DNA from 3 places in the Shewanella sp. Iso12 genome. Region 2 is predicted to be linked to each of the others. Evidence: predicted binding sites of a transcription regulator. Region 2 holds the regulator's gene; each other region holds the start of a gene.
The links. Region 2 encodes MetJ, which represses methionine synthesis genes. Its sites were predicted from a motif close to TAGACGTCTAGACGTCTA; they were not measured.
Positions count from the first base shown of each region.

Region 1: metK (methionine adenosyltransferase) is a predicted target of MetJ. The motif match lies at 1,542-1,559, and genes of this name have one in related genera.
Region 3: metE (5-methyltetrahydropteroyltriglutamate--homocysteine S-methyltransferase) is a predicted target of MetJ. The motif match lies at 1,839-1,856, and genes of this name have one in related genera.

Region 1 covers NZ_JAAUHW010000011.1:80,684-83,810, reverse strand. The annotation lists gene tkt (transketolase) at 1-1,158, opposite strand, end outside; gene metK (methionine adenosyltransferase) at 1,603-2,754, shown strand; gene HCX89_RS16965 (hypothetical protein) at 2,816-3,127, opposite strand, start outside.
Region 2 covers NZ_JAAUHW010000012.1:152,735-155,861, forward strand. The annotation lists gene metB (cystathionine gamma-synthase) at 1-893, opposite strand, end outside; gene metJ (met regulon transcriptional regulator MetJ) at 1,109-1,423, shown strand; gene HCX89_RS18115 (sulfite exporter TauE/SafE family protein) at 1,500-2,243, shown strand; gene HCX89_RS18120 (conjugal transfer protein TraF) at 2,246-3,127, opposite strand, start outside.
Region 3 covers NZ_JAAUHW010000014.1:86,953-90,079, reverse strand. The annotation lists gene HCX89_RS19355 (HDOD domain-containing protein) at 93-815, shown strand; gene HCX89_RS19350 (LysR family transcriptional regulator) at 864-1,766, opposite strand; gene metE (5-methyltetrahydropteroyltriglutamate--homocysteine S-methyltransferase) at 1,932-3,127, shown strand, end outside.

The sequences.
Region 1 (3,127 bases), on a different contig from region 2:
CAGGTTGGAAGGCGCTAGGTCGGCACTGCCCCCTAAGAATTCCGGCAGCATTTTACCGAAGGCTTCCAGGGCATTTTGCGAGGCCTTACGGGAAGCGATATTGGCAGGATTGGCCTGTAACTGCTCTATATAGGCTTTGGCATCGGCGTCAAAGTTGGCTGGCAGTTCACCGTTGAGGCGACGCTTGAGCTCGGCGGCCAGCGCGGGGTGAGCGGCTTCATAGGCGGCGAACTTGTCGTTCCAGCTGCTTTCGGCGGCCTTACCGGCTTCCTTGGCATCCCAGGCGGCATAGATTTCAGATGGGATCACGAATGGGTCGTGCTTCCAGCCCAGGAATTCACGGGCGGCGGCGATTTCAGCATCACCCAGCGGCGCACCATGGCAATCGTGAGAACCGGACTTGTTGGGAGAACCGTAACCTATGATGGTCTTGCAGCAGATCAGCGATGGACGCGGATCGGCCTTGGCGGCTTCGATGGCAGCGTTGATAGCTTGCGGATCGTGACCGTCTACACCGGCAACCACGTGCCAGCCGTAGGCTTCAAAGCGCTTGGGGGTATCATCACTGAACCAGCCTTCAACATGACCGTCGATGGAGATACCGTTGTCGTCCCAGAAGGCGATCAGTTTGCCAAGACCCAGAGTACCGGCCAGAGAGCAGGCTTCGTGGGAGATACCTTCCATCAGACAGCCGTCACCCATGAAGACATAAGTATGGTGATCGACAATATCGTGACCGTCACGGTTAAACTGAGCCGCCAGAGTCTTTTCCGCAATCGCCATACCTACGGCATTGGTGATGCCTTGGCCCAGAGGCCCTGTGGTGGTTTCGATGCCGGGAGCATAACCATATTCAGGGTGGCCCGGAGTACGTGAGTGCAGTTGCCGGAACTGCTTGAGATCTTCAATGCCCAGATCATAACCCGCCAGATGCAGCAGTGAGTAATGCAGCATGGAACCATGGCCGTTTGACAGCACAAAGCGGTCGCGGTCAGCCCATTGAGGGTTCACAGGGTTGTGCTTGAGGTGATCCCGCCACAGGACTTCGGCGATATCTGCCATCCCCATGGGAGCACCGGGGTGGCCGGAATTGGCCTTTTGGACAGCGTCCATACTTAAAACACGGATAGCGTTAGCGAGTTCTTTACGGGAAGACATGCTCTCTCCTGCTTGATCTTAGAGGTCTTGGGCAAAATGGAGCCATATTTTCCCCTACCGGGCAGAAGGACGCAAATAAAATTCGCCCACCCACGGCGCCAAAAGCAGCCCAGGCTTTGCTTTGTGTTTACATTTGCACCTCATTTGCGAAGCCTGCCGCTCACAAAGCTGTCAACTTGCCTGTCCGCTGATCGCTTTCAACGCAAATGCCAAGGCTGAATTGCCAGAGGAAAAGTCTAGATTCAGATACAGATGAATCTGATAAATTTCAGCAAAATAGCTGAAAACAGTAAAAAAGATTTGAGTCATTTGAGCCGATTCCTGCGCCATGGCGCACAAATATTTGCGACAAGGGGTGTCATCCAAGTCGAATTCTACTAAAATGGCCGTCTAGATGTAGATGCTTCTACACGTTTGAATTCCACAGACGAGATTTTCCGAATTATGGCAAAACACTTGTTTACCTCTGAGTCGGTCTCAGAAGGACATCCAGATAAAATCGCCGATCAGATTTCTGATGCGGTACTCGACGCGATCCTGGCTCAGGATCCCAAGGCCCGTGTAGCCTGTGAAACCCTGGTCAAGACAGGTATGGTATTGGTAGCCGGTGAAGTCACCACCTCTGCCTGGGTCGATATTGAAGAACTGACCCGTAAAACCGTTCGCGAAATAGGTTATACCCACTCAGATATGGGTTTTGATGCCGACAGCTGTGCGGTACTGAACGCCATCGGTAAGCAGTCCCCCGATATCAACCAGGGTGTAGACCGTGCCGATCCCAAAGAACAGGGTGCCGGTGACCAGGGTCTGATGTTCGGTTACGCCAGCAATGAGACTGACGTGCTGATGCCGGCTCCTATCACTTATGCTCACCAGTTGGTTAAGCGCCAGTCCGAAGTACGCAAGAGCGGCGCTCTGCCTTGGCTGCGTCCCGACGCCAAGTCTCAGGTGACTTTCGCCTACGAAGACAACAAGATTGTCGGTATCGATGCCGTGGTACTTTCTACCCAGCATTGCGACAGCGTCAGTCAGGCGGATCTGGTGGAAGGCGTGATGGAAACCATCATTAAGCCGGTACTGCCTGCCCAGTGGCTGAATAAGGACACCAAGTACTTCATCAACCCAACCGGCCGTTTCGTTATCGGTGGCCCTATGGGTGACTGTGGTTTGACCGGTCGCAAGATCATCGTTGATACCTACGGCGGCATGGCCCGTCACGGTGGTGGCGCCTTCTCAGGTAAAGACCCATCCAAGGTTGACCGTAGCGCCGCTTACGCTGCCCGTTACGTTGCCAAGAACATAGTGGCTGCCGGTCTGGCGGATCGCTGTGAAATCCAGGTGTCTTACGCCATTGGTGTGGCCGAACCGACTTCCATCAGTGTGGAAACCTTCGGTACCGGCAAAGTCTCGCAAGAGCTGCTGATCCAATTGGTTCGTCAGCACTTCGATCTTCGCCCATACGGCCTGACCGAGATGCTGGATCTGGCGCGTCCCATCTATCAAGGCACCGCCGCTTACGGTCACTTCGGCCGTGATGAGTTCCCATGGGAGCAAACCAACAAGGCTGAAGCCCTGCGCGCCGACGCAGGTCTGTAATAGACTCAGCTTGCAAAAAAACCGCCTCAGGGCGGTTTTTTTATATCTGTCGAACTGACACTCAGTAGCAGTGATCGAAATGGGCCGTTTCCATACAGAGGTAACCCAACTGCTCGGCCGATAGCGGCGTGATATCCAACACTTTCATTGGAGTGAATTCGGTATCGGTCAACAGACGGATCTGCACCTGATAACTGTTGCTGCGCCCACAGTCGAAACAGACGCCCAAGGCTTGCAGCAGATAATGCGGCTTGCCATCGATTTGGGCTTCAAAGGCCTTTGCCTGTTCGCCCTGCAGCGTCAAGACAGACACCAGGTATCTGACATTATCCCAGGCAGATAACCTTCGCGACTCACAGGCTTGCAGTAGGGT
Region 2 (3,127 bases):
GCGCCAAAGCCACTCTGCTGCCTGGCGGCAATCTCATGACCTGGGTGGCTCTTAAGCCCCGGATAGTAAACTTTGTCTACCACGGGACTCTGGCTCAGCAGCGCCACTATGCGCTCGGCATTGGCCTGATGCTCGCGGATCCTCAGCGCCAGAGTACGCAGGCCACGCAGGGTCAGGTAGCTGTCGAAGGCGCCACCGCTCAGCCCGAGCGTGTTGGAGCACCAGTGCAGCTGCTCTGCCAGTTCAGGATCTTTGGCAATCACGGCGCCGCCCACCACATCGCTGTGGCCATTGATGTATTTAGTGGTCGAGTGCACCACTATATCGGCCCCCAACAGTAAAGGCTGTTGCAGCGCCGGCGATAAAAAAGTGTTGTCGACCACCACCAATGCGCCCAGCTGGTGGGCCGCCTCGGCAATAGCGGCAATATCCACTACCCGCAGCAGCGGATTGGACGGCGTCTCGAGCCACACCATGCGCGGCTTTTGCGCCAGGGCAGCGGCGAGTGCTTGCGGGTCGGTTTGATCCAAAACCTGCAAGCGAAACTGGCCCTTGGCAGCCAGATTGGTGAACAGCCTATAGCTACCGCCATAACAGTCATGGGGCACCAACAAGAGGTCATCCGGCCCCAGCAGGTTGACCACCAGAGTAATGGCCGCCATGCCGGTCGCTGTGATTGCCGCACTGCAGCCCTGTTCCAGCTCCCCCAAGGCATCCCCCAGAATGGAGCGGGTAGGATTACCCGAGCGGCTGTAATCAAAGGCTCTTGGCTGAGTGTGGCCATCAAAGGCATAGTTGGTCGACAGATAGATGGGTGGCACCACGGCCCCGTGCTGGCTGTCTGATTCGATGCCCTGCCGGACCGCTGTGGTTGCTAATCGCCGCTCTGTCATAATCGACTCCTGAATGCTGAGGTTCGACACCATAAAGATGTCTGGACGTCTAAATCTAACCAATGACCATCCAGCCGTCAATAGGCATCAAGACGTTTGGACGTCCAAATGTATGGATTTCTGTTCATATTGCACAGATTTTGCAGGCAATCATTTGACTGTATCCTGTAAGGGTTTAAAATCTGCTGCGAATTAGTGAGATCACAGGTGAATCAATGACTGAATGGAATGGCGAATACATCAGCCCTTATGCCGAACACGGCAAGAAGAACGAGCAAGTGAAAAAAATCACTGTCTCTATTCCGTTGAAGGTGCTGAAAGTATTGACCGATGAGCGCACCCGGCGCCAGGTAAACAACCTGCGGCACGCCACAAACAGCGAACTGCTGTGCGAAGCCTTCCTGCATGCCTATACCGGCCAGCCACTGCCCAACGATGGGGATTTGTCCAAAGACAAACCCGACAGCATCCCGGAAGAGGCCAAGCGCATGATGGATGCCATGGGCATAGAATGGGAAGACATGGAGTAAGTGTGTTGTCCCTCAGAATTACCTTATAGTTGAACAAGGATCGCGGTGCGATCCTTGTCTTTTTTGGGGCTTGCGAATGTTGTCACTGATAGATCCCGTCACCCTGCTACTGGCGTCCCTGATCATATTTACCGGCGCCCTGACCCAGTCGTTGATAGGCTTTGGCTTGGCCGTGGTAGCCACACCTTTGCTGTATATCGTCGATCCGGAACTGGTTCCTGCCCCTGTTATCGCCATGGGGTTTTCCATCGCCCTGCTGACACTGGTACGCGAGCGTGGCCACCTGGAATTCAACGGCCTGCAATATGCCTTGTTGGGGAGGCTCCCCGGCGGCCTGATTGGCGCCACCCTGCTGTTGCTGGCGCCGCAGCCTATTCTGGGCTTGACCATAGCCCTGATTGTGGCCGTAGCCGTATTCCTCAGCCTTAGAAAGTACAGCATCAAGATCAACCGCCTCAGCCTGTTTATCGCCGGGATATTTTCCGGGATCTTCGGTACCGTGGCCGCCATAGGCGGACCGCCGATGGCCCTGCTGCTGGCGGGTAAGGATGCCAGTCAGTTCCGCGCAGCGCTGTCGGCCTTCTTCATCTTCAGCTCATTGATAGCCTTGATTATTCTCGGCTGTTTTGGCCTCTTGACCTTGAGACACCTATGGCTTTCGCTGTTGCTGCTGCCTTCGGTATTTCTCGGTTTTCTGGTGGCTGGCCGCTTGGTGGGCCGGGTGGATAAAGAGAAGACCCGAGTCCTGACGCTGGCGCTGTGCGCGCTGAGCGCCCTGTTGCTGACCATCAAATCAAGCCTGGCGCTCATCAACGGTTAATTTTAGAAGTGATAGCTGGTTTGCAGTACGCCGCCTATGGCGTCATCGCTGCCGAACATGCCGGTGAGATCCAGCCGGAAACTGTTGCCTATGGCGAACCCTGTCCCGAGTGAATAAAGATCGGCGGTGTGATCATTGAGATCCTGGCGATAACCGAGCCGTAAAGCAACCCAGTCAGCAGGCCGGTATTCACCGCCCAAACGCCAATAGCGGCTGCCCTCAAGCTCGGCAAACTTGTCGTTGTCGGTAAGATCCAAGTCGCTGCTGAGTGAAAAGGCCGCCCAGTCATAGGCCACCCCTGCGGTAACCATAGGTTTCACCTGATAGGTAAGCTGCACGCCGCCGGCCTCTATGCTGCTCAAGTCCCGCTTGATGAGGTTGCGACCACTGACACCGATAACCAAACCATCCAATGGCTGGAATGCCAGACCGATATCCAGGTTAAAGCCAGTGTCATCGCTTCGATAATCATCATCGTTGAAGTCATCGGCATCGAAGTTATTGGCGCTGACGGCATAGTTGAAACTATCCAGCCGTTGCAGCTTGGGGGTGACTCCCACTGTCACCGGCATATTGACGATAGATAGCGGATAGCTCACGGCCACCCCGAGCTCGGAAACCGCCCCGGCCACCACTCGCCCTTGGGAGGTCAAATCTTGGATTTCCGGCGGATTATTGGGGTCCAGATTATCCAGGGCATCAATATCCGCGGCGGCGATTTCGGCTATTCCCAAGGCATCGAGATAACTCTTGAATACAAAGGCATAATTAAAACCATCCGAGGGCATGACCAAAGCCATATTGATACCGGCACTGACGTAAGCGCTATTGCCCTGCAGCGATTGCAAGTCACCACTGAGGCGCTTTCGGTAGTCATCGATAGC
Region 3 (3,127 bases), on a different contig from region 2:
TGACCCTGGTGGGCGTTTTATGGGTAAATTCTCTGCCATAATAAATGGCAATAGTGCCTCCATAATAAATAACAACAGGTTTAAAGAATCACATGACAGATCTTGAGCAGCAGGTTTTTACTCAAGTGCGTGCCATTATTGCCAACGAAGAGCAGGTGATAGGGCGCCGCGGCATCCTGATCCCGCTTAAGAAGGCCATTATTGCTGATGGCGATATTCGCAATGTGATCGATATTGTCGCGACCGATCCCGCTCTGGCAGCTCATCTGCTGTGGCGCAGCAATAATGCGCTCTCTCCTTCCGTTCAGCCAAACCGCAGCCTCAAGGATGCATTGGTGCGTCTGGGACAGGTCAATATCTACCGTTATGCCTTTAGCTTTTATCTCAAAGAGCGGCTCGATGAACTGCCGCAGCCATACCGTAAACTGGTACTTGGCTATTGGCGCCTGACTGAGTCTGTGGCGACCGAGTCGGTGGACAGCTTGCATCAGATGCAAGGGGTACAGATAGACGCGGATGAAGTGCAGACTCTGGCACTGTTCAGCGTCTTTGGTCAGATTATTGCCCTGACGGCGTTTGCCTATCTCAACGCCGAAGCCGAGCAGTGCTTCCCGCTGGGCATTATCAAGACCCTGATAGAGACCCAGCAGCAGACGCTGACGGTGGAAGCTTTTGAATCTCTGGGGTTGGATGATGAGCTGCAAAGCGAGTTTATGGTCGCCCATAACCTGAGACAGACCCGGGATCCCAATTCACCCGGACTGGTACTGAGAAGGGTATTGTCCCAGCGCGGTCTGTTGCTGAATCCTCTCTAGATGCTTTGTGACTGCCGCCGACTTTCAGGCGCGGTGGCAGCCGCTCAGTCAGTGTCTGTCTTGACGCTGTAATCCCTCTTTGGCAATCAATTCCAGCAGCCTTTGCAGCTGCACTCTATTGCTGCTGTCGCGGCGGTAGGCACCGAACAGCGGCCGTTTCAGGCCTTCCTGCCCCAGTTTCACCGAGGTCAGGCTCAAGCCCTGGGCTTCGGTCAGTGACCAGTTGGGCAAGGCCGCAACCCCTTCTTTACAGGCGATGCGTTGCAGCAACACATTGGTGAGATCACAGCGTTTTTGTGGGCCGGGCACCACTCCGGCCGGCTCGAGGAAGTGACGGAAAATATCCAGCCTTTCCAGCGGTACTGGATAACTGATAATAGGTTCCCTGGCCAGTTGTTGCGGCAAAATATAGCTGTTGCCTGCCAGAGGGTGATCTTTGGCCATCACCAGTCTCACTTCAAAATCAAACAGATGCTGATAGGCAAGGGCATGGCCGGGCACAGGATCTGAGGTCAGCACTATATCCAGCTCACCGGTTTCCAGCGCATTGAGAGAGTCGAACAGATGGCGGCTGGAGAGATCCAGATTGGCATCCGGATAAGACTGATGAAAGGCTTCCATTACAGGCATCAGCCAGCGAAAACAGCTGTGACACTCAATACCCACCTTCAAGGGACCGCTGCTTCCAGATAGACCGCGTTTGAGCACAAATTCGGTTTCCTGTACCCGGGGCAGTATCTCTTCTGCCAGGGTCAGCAGGCGACTGCCCTCAAGCGTGAAGGTCAGAGGTTTGCTTTTGCGAACAAATACCTGGGAGTTAATCCGGGTCTCCAACTCTTTAATCTGGTGCGACAGCGCCGATTGAGTGACAAAACGTTTCTTCGCCGCGCCGGCCAGACTGCCACTTTCTTTCAGTGCTATCAGAGTACGAAGGTGTCTCAGTTCTATCATTTCCTCTCCACATGAATGCCGCTCATGTTGCCCTTGAATTCAATTCGGTTGCCTGTGCTGAGACTAGCACAATAAACTTCTAGACGTCCAGACGCCCGGTTTGATTTGTTGTGTTTCGGCGTCGCCAGTCACTTGCTGCACAGTTTATAGAGGATGGTATACATTATGCAATTAAATAGTCTTGGCTTTCCCCGTATCGGACGTCGACGTGAACTCAAGTTTGCTTTGGAGAAATATTGGCGCGGTGAGTCCAGCGTGGCCGAATTAGAGAGTGTTGCCAGGGAGCTTAGGCGTACCCACTGGCAGTGGCAGGCCGATGCCGGGGTGGCGCAGCTGCCGGTCGGTGACTTTGCTTACTATGATCAGGTGCTGACCCTGAGTGCGACTCTGGGGGTAATCCCCGAGCGTCACCGTGACGGCGGCGCTGTCAATCTCGATACCCTGTTCCGGATTGCCCGTGGCCGAGCGCCCAGCGGCAAGCATGCGCCGGCGTCTGAAATGACCAAGTACTTCAACACCAACTACCATTATCTGGTGCCTGAGCTCAGCGAAGATCAACGCTTCGATATCGCCTGGGAACAGTTGTTTGAAGAGGTGACCGAGGCTCGGGCGCTGGGCCACACTGCCAAGCCGGTACTCTTGGGGCCGGTCACTTTCCTGTATCTGTCCAAGACAGTGGGCTCAGAGTTCGACCGTTTGACACTGCTGCCGGCGCTGCTGGAATGTTATCAAGCCATTCTGGCCCGATTTGCCGCCCAGGGTGTTGAATGGGTGCAATTGGATGAACCTGCGCTGGCACTTGAGCTGGATGACAACTGGCAACAGGCCTTCAATCAGGCCTACGGCGTACTCAAGTCGGCGCCGCTCAAGCTGTTGCTGGCAACCTATTACGGCACTGTAGCCCACCATCAAAGTCTGTTGTCGGCACTGCCGGTGGCGGGTATTCACCTGGATCTGGTCACCGCGCCCGAGCAGTTGCAGGCCTTTGTCGGTGCATTGGCGCCCGAACAGGTGTTGTCGGTTGGGGTGATCAACGGCCGTAACGTCTGGGCCGCCGATCTGGATCTTGTGGCCGAGCAGTTGGCGCCACTGGCGCGGGATCTGGGAGACAGGCTCTGGCTCGCCACTTCCTGCTCCCTGTTGCATACCCCGGTGGATCTCGAGGTGGAGACCGCGCTGGCGCCCGAGCTTAAAAGCCTGCTGGCTTTCGCCAGGCAAAAACTTACCGAGTTGCAGGAGCTCAAGGCGCTTTTGGAGGCGCCTGAGACTGAAAATGCCAAAGCCGTGGTCGCCCGTTGCCGGGATCGGCGCGCGGCCAGGGCGCAGGGGCGTAATCAACAGCTCAGTGCCAGAATCGATGC